Regions from separate parts of the Oribacterium sp. oral taxon 078 str. F0263 genome, predicted to be linked through region 1. Evidence: predicted binding sites of a transcription regulator. Region 1 holds the regulator's gene; the other holds the start of a gene.
What was found. The regulator HrcA, encoded in region 1, represses chaperone genes, less so after heat shock. The targets are predictions, from matches to a motif close to TGTTAGCACTCNNNNNNNNNGAGTGCTAACA.

Region 1 (5,172 bases):
CCGTCCTTCGTGATGCCCTCGAGCGGATTTGCCGCGAGCACATCCTCCAGTGCCTTAAGATCCGCCTCCACCTGGGACTTGTCGGACTCGGAGATCTTGTCCCCTACGTCCTCGAGTGCCTTCTTCGTCTGGAAGACGATGGAGTCCGCACCGTTTCTGACCTCGATGGCCTCCTTCTTCTCCTTGTCCGCCGCCTCGTACTGCGCGGCCTCCTTCACAGCCTTATCGATATCATCCTTCGACATATTCGAGCCGGAGGTGATGGTGATGTGCTGTTCCTTTCCGGTTCCCTTGTCCTTTGCCGAGACATTGACGATGCCGTTTGCGTCGATATCGAAGGTCACTTCGATCTGCGGCGTGCCTCTCTGCGCCGGGAGAATGCCGTCCAGGCGGAACTGTCCGAGAGTCTTATTGTCTCTCGCAAACTCCCGCTCTCCCTGTACGACATGGATATCCACGGCGGTCTGGTTGTCGGCCGCAGTCGAGAAGATCTGGGAGGCTCTGGTCGGGATGGTGGTATTCCTCTTGATGAGCGGAGTCGCCACACCGCCGAGCGTCTCGATGGAAAGTGTCAGCGGGGTCACATCCAGAAGAAGGACATCGCCCGCTCCCTCATCTCCCGCGAGCTTTCCGCCCTGCACCGCCGCGCCGAGAGCCACGCACTCGTCCGGGTTCAGGGTCTTGGAGGGCTCCTTTCCGGTGATCCTCTTCACCTTCTCCTGCACCACGGGCATACGGGTGGAGCCGCCGACCAAAAGGACCTTGGAGAGCTCCGCGGACGTGAGTCCGGCGTCCTTCAGGGCGTTCTGCACGGGGACCGCCGTCCTCTCCGTGAGATCCGCAGTGAGCTCCTCAAACTTCGCCCGGCTTAAGTTCATGTCGAGGTGCTTCGGCCCTCCATCCGTCGCAGTGATGAAGGGCAGGTTGATCTCCGTCGTCGTCGCAGAGGAGAGCTCCTTCTTCGCCTTCTCCGCCGCCTCCTTCAGTCTCTGGAGCGCCATCTTGTCCTTCGAGAGATCCACGCCCTCCGCCTTACGGAACTCGTCGATCATCCACTGCGTGATCCGCTCGTCGTAGTCGTCTCCACCGAGCCTCGTGTCCCCGTTCGTGGAGAGAACCTCGATGACGCCGTCTCCGATCTCGATGAGGGAGACATCGAAGGTGCCTCCTCCGAGATCATAGACCATGATCTTCTGCTCGGACTCATCATCCAGTCCGTAGGCGAGCGCCGCCGCTGTCGGCTCGTTGATGATCCGCTTCACATCCAGTCCCGCGATCTTTCCCGCATCCTTCGTCGCCTGTCTCTGCGCGTCGTTGAAATAGGCCGGGACGGTGATGACGGCCTCCGTGACCTTCTCTCCGAGATAGGCCTCTGCGTCCGCCTTCAGCTTCTGAAGGATCATCGCAGAGATTTCCTGCGGCGTATAATCCTTTCCGTCAATCGATACTTTATAATCTGTCCCCATGTGCCTCTTGATGGAGGAGACCGTCCTCTCCGCATTGGTCACGGCCTGACGCTTCGCGGGCTCTCCCACGAGACGCTCCCCGTTCTTCGTAAACGCCACCACGGACGGGGTCGTTCTCATACCCTCCGAGTTGGGGATGACCGTGGGCTTTCCGCCCTCCATGACTGCCACACAGCTGTTTGTCGTTCCAAGATCAATTCCGATGATTTTTCCCATAGCTTCCTCTTCCTTTCCCAAGCTCTTCCCCGGATCCTTCCGGGTTCCGCTTCGAATCCGTTTTCTTTTGCTGCTCTTCCTTCGTTCTGCTTCTCTTCGTTTTCTTAATGCTTTTAGTTCTGCTGCTTCTTCCTGCTGGCTCTGCCTCTTCTTACTGCTCTTGTTTCTTTCTTGCTGCCTTCCTCTGCTTTTTCTTTCCCTTCTGTCTCTTCTTTTTTCCTCTGTCTTTTTTCTGTTTCTCTAAGCTCTTTGGTTTTTACGGCTTTTCCTTGCCGAGTGCCTGTAGTGCCTGTATCAATTCCTTTCTGCTTCACCGCCTTATCTGCCGGGCAGTCGCTCCATAAGCAGGCCGTCTGCCGCCCCGGCGACTCGGCTTCGCCCGGGTGGCTTCAGCCGACCTCCCTGCGGGAGGCACTTCTCTACGAGAAGTGGTCAAGAACGCTCCGAGTCTGCCTGATGGCAGACTTCTGCGCTTGCGCCGCTGGCCGCGGCAGTCGGAGCGAGAGCGTCCTGTGTTGGAGCGGCTGCCCGACAGATAGAGATGCAATCAACAGAAAGTTATTCTCATTTTTTCACCTTTACCATGGAGTGCCTTATCACCGAGCCCCGGAAGGTATAGCCCTTTTGGAGGTCCGCGGTGATCGTGCCTTCCTCCGCATCTCCCTCCTCGTCCGCCATGACGGCATTGTGAAGCGCGGGATCGAACTTCTTTCCCTCCGCCTCGATCTCCTTCACGTCGAGATCCGAGAAGAGCTTTCGGAGCTGGCGGTAGATCCCGTCTACTCCCTTTTCAAAGGGTTCTTCCTTCTCCCCTTCAGAGAGCGCGTCCAATGCTCTCTCGAAATTGTCCGCGATGGGAAGAAGCTTCTCTATGACATCCCCTGCGCCGAGCTCGAACATCCGGGACTTCTCCCGCTCCGTCCGCTTTCTGTAATTATCAAACTCCGCGTAGAGCCTGGTGTATTTATCCTTCCAATCGGACAGCTCCTTCTCATAGCGCTTTTTCAAAAGCTCATTTTCCGCTCCGTCCGACGGCTCGTTCTCCGCTCGCTCTGAATCGGGAGCGCGCTCTCCTTCTTCCTCACCTGACTCTCTCTCCGCCTCCTCTTCCGGCTTTTCCTCTGCCTTCTCTCTCTGCTCCGCCCCCGGCTCTTCCGGCGCGCTTTCGCCTTGCTCCGAGGCGTTCTCGTTCTTTTTCTCCTCTTTTCTCTCTTCTTTTACACTCTCTTCGATTACATTCTCTTCTGTCCCGCTCCCGCCCTCTCCGGGCGTCTTCCAATCCTCCGACATAAGTCCTCCTTCTCGCTTCTTTCGCGCTCCGGTCCTTTCCCTTCCTTATCCCGCTATCCGTTTCCGGGAAAAGCCTGATCCATCTCGTTCATAAGCCTCGTGAGGATCTCCAGAACCTTTTCGTAGTCCATCCGCTTCGGTCCGATCACGCCGATCGTGCCCCGCATGCCGTTCCCAATCTCATAATTTGCGGTGACGACGGAGCAGTCTCCTATGTCCCGAAGCGGAGATTCTTTTCCGATATAGACCTGTATCTGTCCCTTGGACTCTGAGTCCGGCTCCTCCATAAGCTCCAGGAGCTCGTCCTTTTTCTCGAGCGCGGCGATCAGCCGCTCCGCATTTTCCGAATCCGTGAGCTCCGGATACTTAAAGATATTCGTCGCCCCGGAGGTGTAAATCTGCCTCTCCTCCCCGTCCGTGTCCAGGATAGAGATAAGGCTTTTCAAAACAGCCCGGAGTGTGCCGCGGAGTCCGGATCTCGCGCAGACCTTCGCGCATCTCCCCTCCGTAAGGTCATCGCCGCCAAGGCCGGAGAGTTCATCATTCAGGAGAAGATTCAAAGAGAGCACTGTGTTGAAATCGAGCTCCTCCCTCTCGTCCCTCCGGACCATCGCGGTTCGCACGATATTTCCCTCAAACATGACGACGAGGAGCAGCCTCCGCGAGTCCACGAGGGAGAGCTGGAGGAAGCGGATCCGTCTCCTCTGTATGCTCGGCCCCGAGATCATCGCCGCGTAGTGAGTATTCTCCGCGATGCTTCGGACCAGGGATTTCAGGACGGTCTCCAGGCGGTCCACCCGCTGGAACATGCTGCTCTTCACCTCATCCAGCTCCCGCACCTGTTTCTGCATGAGCTGATCCACGTAGAAGCGATAGCCCTTGTCGGAGGGAATCCGGCCGGCAGAGGTATGCGGCTGCAGGATATAGCCCATCTCCTCCAGGTCACTCATCTCATTTCGGATCGTCGCGGAGCTCAGATTCAGCCCGGAGTATTTGCTGATGGTTCTGGAGCCCACCGGCTCTCCGGTCTCGAGGTAGTTTTTGATGATCGCAGTGAGAATAATAAGCTTTCGATCGTCCAATGTCATCCTCTCCCTCCTTTCCCAGGAAGTACTCTGAGCACTCGCTTTGCCTCTTCCCTGTTAGCACTCTATTGATCGGAGTGCTAACATCTATGCAGTATGATACTATCCGCGTTTCCGGATGTCAAGCATAAATCCAAGTTTTCTCAGAAAAAAAAAAGCGGGGCAGGCCCGCTCTTCTTTCCTTCTCTCCTCGATTCCGCTGTATCAGTCTCTATTCCTCTTCCGCCGGGCGGCCGCTCCGTAAGCAGTCCATCTGCCGCCCCGAAGACTCGGCTTCGCCCGGGTGGCTTCAGCCGACCTCCCTCCGGGAGGCACTTCTCTACGAGAAGTGGTCAAGAACGCTCCGAGTCTGCCTGATGGCAGACTTCTGCGCTTGAGACTCGGCTTCGCCCGGGCGGTTTCAGCCGACCTCCCTCCGGGAGGTACTTCTCTTCGAGAAGACTCAAGTACCGCTCTATTTCTTCGGAACGGCGAGGAAGACCTCCGCATATCGGTTTCCGTTCCAGGTCACGCCGAGCGCTTCCTCTCTGCTGTCGAAATAGATGTCGATCATCTGTCCCTTCACGCCGCTCCCGATATCCTCCACCGTATAGACGGTATTTCCGATGAAAATCTTGGTCCCAAGAGGGAGGACGCTTGTGTCCGCCGCAATGGTGTGATTGCTCTTTGTGGGTTTTCCGGAGTAGGTGTTTCCATCGCCGTAATAGCCGGTGATCATGAAGACGCCCTTCTTCTCCCCTCTCGTATACAGCTTCGATTCCTCCGTCAGCACATTGCCGATGGGGGTTTCCGCTATCTTTCCGATATCAGGCAATGCCGGAGCGGCCGCGGCCTCCGGGACATTCGCTCCCTTATCCTCTCCTTCAAAGACCTCTGAGGCGGCCGCCGGCGCCACTCTCGCGATTTCCTCCTCCGCCAAGGCCGGAAACGCCGCAAAGAGAAGCAGCAAAGCCGCTGTCAAAACGGATATCTGATATTTTTTCATATCCTCTCCTTCCTCTTCTCGTCGGTCGGAACAGACGATGTCCGTCTAAGGGTAGCCGAAAGTGCGGCGATCCGTCAAGCGACTTTTTTCTGACAATGCTTCTTTATGCGCAAAGCCCTATACCACTCTT
Region 2 (5,172 bases), on a different contig from region 1:
AAGCCCCCTTGAAGTCCCGGCCCGGCACCCATCCCCCCATTAAAAATCTCAAAGCGCAAAAGTCAAAGCCTGGAAAGACACGAAACGGAACGGAACAAAGCGGAATCCTCCATGGCTTTAATACTTATCTGATACAAAGCGTCTTCCCCCGGTATACGGCAAAAAGAAGGGGAGCAGACAGCCGTCCTTTTCGACTGCCCGCTCTCCCTCTTTTTTTAAGCCCTGACTGATGGATGCAGCGTTTGGCGAAGTTTCCTGCCTGAGCCTGAGACTTCCGCCGGCCTCCCGTTCGGGAGGCCCTTCTTCTCTTTGGAACGCTTTCGCTGTACCCGGCGGCCTAAAAGGCAGGCCTTACATCATGCCGCCCATTCCTCCGGCCGGCATGGCGGGAGCCGCCGCGGGCTCCTTGATGTCGGCGACGACAGCCTCTGTCGTGAGGAGAGAGGCCGCGACAGACGCCGCATTCTGGAGGGCCGTCCTTGCGACTTTCGCCGGATCCAGGATGCCGGCCTCCATCATATCCACATACTCCTCTCGATAGGCATCATAGCCGATGCCCTCCTTCGCCTCCTTCACCTTATTCACGACGACAGCGCCTTCCACTCCGGCATTGTCCGCGATCGTGAACAGCGGGGACTCCAGAGCGCGGAGCACGATCCTGGCTCCGGTCTTCTCATCGCCATCCAGAGTATTGACCAGCTTCTCGACGGAGGGCTGTGCGTGAATGTAGGCGGATCCGCCTCCCGCGATGACGCCCTCCTCCACCGCGGCTCTCGTCGCGTTCAGGGCATCCTCCATCCGAAGCTTCGCTTCCTTCATCTCGGTCTCCGTCGCCGCGCCGACACGGATCACCGCGACGCCGCCCGCGAGCTTCGCGAGCCTCTCCTGGAGCTTTTCCTTGTCGAAGTCAGAGCTCGTGCTATCGATCTGCGCTCTGATCTGAGCGATTCTGTCGCTGATCTCCTTCTTCTTTCCGAGTCCCTCGATGATCGTGGTCTTCTCCTTCGTCACCTTCACGGACTTCGCACGACCGCACTGCTCGATCGAAGCGTCCTTTAACTCCAGTCCGAGCTCCTCGGAGATCACCTGTCCGCCGGTCAGAACCGCGATATCCTTGAGCATTTCCTTCCTTCTGTCACCGTAGCCCGGCGCCTTGACCGCTACGACATTGAAGGTGCCTCTGAGCTTGTTCACGATGAGCGTCGTGAGAGCCTCTCCCTCAATGTCCTCCGCGATGAGCAGAAGTCTCGCGCCGCTCTTCACGACCTGCTCGAGAAGCGGAAGGATATCCTGGATGTTCGAGATCTTCTTATCCGTGATAAGGATGTACGGATCCTCGAGGACCGCCTCCATCTTCTCCATATCGGTGGACATGTAGGCGCTGACATAGCCTCTGTCAAACTCCATGCCCTCCACGAGGTCGAGCTCGGTCTGCATGGTCTTGGATTCCTCCACCGTGATGACACCGTCCTTCGAGACCTTCTCCATCGCGTCCGCGACCATCTCTCCGACCTCCGGATCTCCGGCGGAAATCCCGGCGACCTTCGCGATCTGGTCCTTGCCCTTCACCTTGGAGGACTGCTTCTTGATGGACTCCACCGCAGCATCTACGGCTTTCCGGATGCCCTTTCTGAGGATGATCGGATTCGCGCCGGCTTCGATATTCTTCATGCCCTCGGAGACGATCGCCTGCGCAAGCACCGTCGCCGTCGTGGTTCCGTCGCCCGCCACATCATTGGTCTTCGACGCGACCTCCCGCACAAGCTGTGCGCCCATGTTCTCATAGGGATCCTTCAGGTCGATCTCCTTCGCGATGGAAACGCCGTCGTTTGTGATGAGCGGGGAGCCGTAGCTCTTATCCAAAACTACATTTCTGCCCTTGGGTCCCAGCGTGACCTTCACGGTATCTGCAACCGCATCGACTCCGGCTTCCAAAGCCTTGCGAGCCTCTACGCCGTACTTGAGTTCCTTAGCCATATTGATATCCTCCTGTCTTCTGTCTCTTCTTCTATATTTTTCTGTCCCTGACTGTCTTTTCCGGGGATTTTCTCTTCGAAAATGCTGATTTATTCTTAAAGGAAGTGCTCCCGGCAGCTAAACGCAGCGCCGTGCAAAGCTTATTCCACTACCGCAAGAATATCGCTCTGCTTCACGACGGTATACTTCCTGCCCTCGATCTCCACCTCGGAGCCCGCGTACTTGGAAAAGATGACATGCTGTCCTTCCTTGACCTGCATCTTTACTTCCTTCCCGTCGATCACTCCGCCCGGGCCGACCGCGATGACCACCGCCTGGCCCGGCTTCTCCTTATCGTCCTGACCGGGGAGCACGATCCCGCTCTTCGTGGTCTCCTCCATCTTCTCCTTCTCCAGCACAACCCTGTCAAACAACGGAACCAGCTTCATAACAAACCTCCTCTTATATTCCAGCATCCCTTCTCACAATGCGTAGTCGAAAGCCGCATTGCTTGGAATCTTTTTCAGAACAAGCGCTATTATAGCCTCTTCTATTAGCAGTGTCAAGCTCTGAGTGCTAACAAAGTATGAACTTTCTGTGTTTTTGTAATCTTTCGTAAACGAATCGCATATTGTCTATCTGAGAAAATCGGGTATAATGAAATTGTTGCAGAAGGCAGGATTCCGCCCTGATGCGGAATTACGGCATTCAGAGACCACGAGAAATGGAGGCTATCCTATTATGAAAAAAAAGATCCTTGTGATGATGCTTGCGGCAATGATGACGGCGGCCAGTGTAGTTCCGGCCTTCGCTGAAAGTCCCAAGGGGCTCGCTCAGGGCTTCGGCGGCTCCTCGACGATGACCGCTGAGACGAACGGACACTGGATTCAGAACAGAGACGGATCCTGGTCCTTCGCGAACGACGAGTCCGGAGGACTGTGGAAGGGCTGGGTCGTGAGCCAGCATCAGTGGTACTACATCGGCGCAAACGGTGTGATGCTGACCGGCTGGCAGAGAATCAACTATGAGTGGTACTATTTTGCCGTGCAGCGCGCTTCCTCTCAGCCTGTCGGCTCTCTCTATATGAATAAGCTCACTCCGGACAACTACCACGTCGACGGAAACGGCGTTTGGGTAGGCTAAGCTCAGGGAAAAAGGCGGGGAAGCTGCGCAGTTCGCAGTTCTGAAGCGCAGCTTCAGGCAGCTTCCATAAGGAAAACGGATCCCGGGATAGGACGGGTTGATCGAATGGGGGGAGGAGCAGCGCGGGAAAGCCCACGCTGCTCTGTTTTTCCCGGGAGAATCCCCGAAAGACTGTGCGAAAGCTTTCGCATTCCGAATCTTCCGAACAGGCGAAAAACGGGGAGGAATTCTCGTTCCGGCCGCTTTGAACAGAGGAAGGATTTCGGGCGGACCGCTTCAGAGGATAAAGGAAGGAGACAGCATGAAATACCTTGTCACATCGGCGGAAGCGTCGAAGATTCTGAAAAAGCTTCTGGAGGAAAAGAATCTCGTCCTCTCCAATGAGCGGCAGAGCTCGATATTCAATGCTTCTCTCGGAGAAGACATCGAATCCGTCCGCCCCGCATATAACTACGGGGAAACGCAGAGCATCCTGGAAAGCTATGACCGGAAGATCCGGATCCTAAAGCACGCCGTCAACTGCTTTAACAGCTCTCACATGGTCGGGGACAGCGGGATGACGATTGACCAGGTGCTGGTTTATATCCCGCAGCTCACGGAAATGCGAAACAGACTGTATCCCATGCAGAACCGCCTTCCGAAGCAGAGAAGCTCGATCGGCGGCATCGGCAGCAGCACCGTCATCGACTATTCCTATACGAACTATTCCGTAGAAAAGGCGAAGGAGGACTACAGGAGGATTTCCGACGAGCTGAGAAAGATTCAGACCGCTCTTGACCTTGTGAATACGACGGTTAAGATGGAATTCGAGCTCCCGGACTGAGCTCCCCCTCCCTTCCTTTATCGATCTGTTTCATCTCATATCTTCCGTCCCATCCCGTTTTGGAAGAATCTCTTTTTATAGAACAACGCTCAGGAAAATGTTCAGGGTCGAGGAAAAGCAGGCGTCTTCCCTTTATTATTCTTTTTATTGCTTATCGCTTATGGTATAAAGTAAAAAATCCTCAATGCCTTATGGCATTGTCTGAGCCCAAAGCGGCAGCTTTCTTCCAAAAACGGATGCGGAAAAAACTGAGGGGATGCTTCCCCTCTGCAGCCAAGTTCGGTTAGAGGCTGTTTTCTGACGCCTTCTATGCCGCCTTTTCTTCCGTTTGTCCGCCCGGCGTTGGACGGACAAACGGAAGATCGCCCCATTTCCCTATCCAAGGCCAAGTCTTTAGTAAGCACAGAAGTCGTCTCAGCGGAAAAGCGTCTCCATCCGCCGCATCGCCTCTTTGGTATTTTCCTTCGTGGAGAAGGCCGTCAGGCGGAAATATCCTTCTCCGCTTTTCCCGAATCCCTCCCCCGGCGTCCCGACGACGCGGCACTCATTTAAGAGTCTGTCGAAGAAATCCCAGGAGGAGAGGCCAAAGGGAGCTTTCATCCAGACATAGGGGGAGTTTTTCCCTCCGGTATAATAGATTCCGAGCCGGTCCAGGGTCTCCGTTATGATCCTGGCATTCTCCCGGTAGTAGGAAATATTCTCCTCGATCTGCTTCTTTCCCTCCTCGCTGAAGACCGCCTCTGCGCCCCTTTGCACGATGTAGCACACGCCGTTGAATTTCGTCGTCTGCCTCCTGAGCCAAAGCCGGTTCAGCATCACATTATCCCGCTTGAGCTCCTCGGGGACGACGGTATAGCCGCATCTTGTGCCCGTAAAGCCCGCCTTCTTCGAGAAGCTGCAAAATTCGATCGCGGCCTCCTTCGCACCCTCGATCTCATAGACAGAGTGGGGAAGATCCCCCGTGACGAAGCACTCGTAGGCAGAGTCAAAGAGGATGATGGAGCCTCTCTCTCGCGCGAAGTCCACCCAGGCGGAAAGCTGCGCCCTGTCGTAGACCGCGCCGGTGGGATTGTTGGGAGAGCAGAGATAGATGAGGTCCGCGGCATAGTCCTCCCTCGGCATCGGCAGGAAGTCGTTCTCCTCTCCGGACAGGGCATAGCGGATGCTGTGTCCCGCCATGACATTGGTATCGACATAGACCGGATAGACCGGATCCGTCACGAGGACACTGCTCTTCTCCCCCATGATGT

Region 2: HMPREF1986_RS00570 (co-chaperone GroES) is a predicted target of HrcA. The motif match lies at 2,508-2,538, and genes of this name have one in related genera.

Annotation. Positions count from the first base shown of each region.
Region 1 is NZ_KI273099.1:31,830-37,001, forward strand. It holds gene dnaK (molecular chaperone DnaK) at 1-1,682, opposite strand, end outside; gene HMPREF1986_RS03380 (hypothetical protein) at 1,796-1,996, opposite strand; gene grpE (nucleotide exchange factor GrpE) at 2,247-2,972, opposite strand; gene hrcA (heat-inducible transcriptional repressor HrcA) at 3,026-4,060, opposite strand; gene HMPREF1986_RS03395 (3D domain-containing protein) at 4,512-5,042, opposite strand.
Region 2 is NZ_KI273077.1:101,916-107,087, reverse strand. It holds gene groL (chaperonin GroEL) at 352-1,977, opposite strand; gene HMPREF1986_RS00570 (co-chaperone GroES) at 2,118-2,405, opposite strand; gene HMPREF1986_RS00565 (choline-binding protein) at 2,698-3,099, shown strand; gene HMPREF1986_RS00560 (hypothetical protein) at 3,401-3,922, shown strand; gene HMPREF1986_RS00555 (LL-diaminopimelate aminotransferase) at 4,337-5,172, opposite strand, start outside.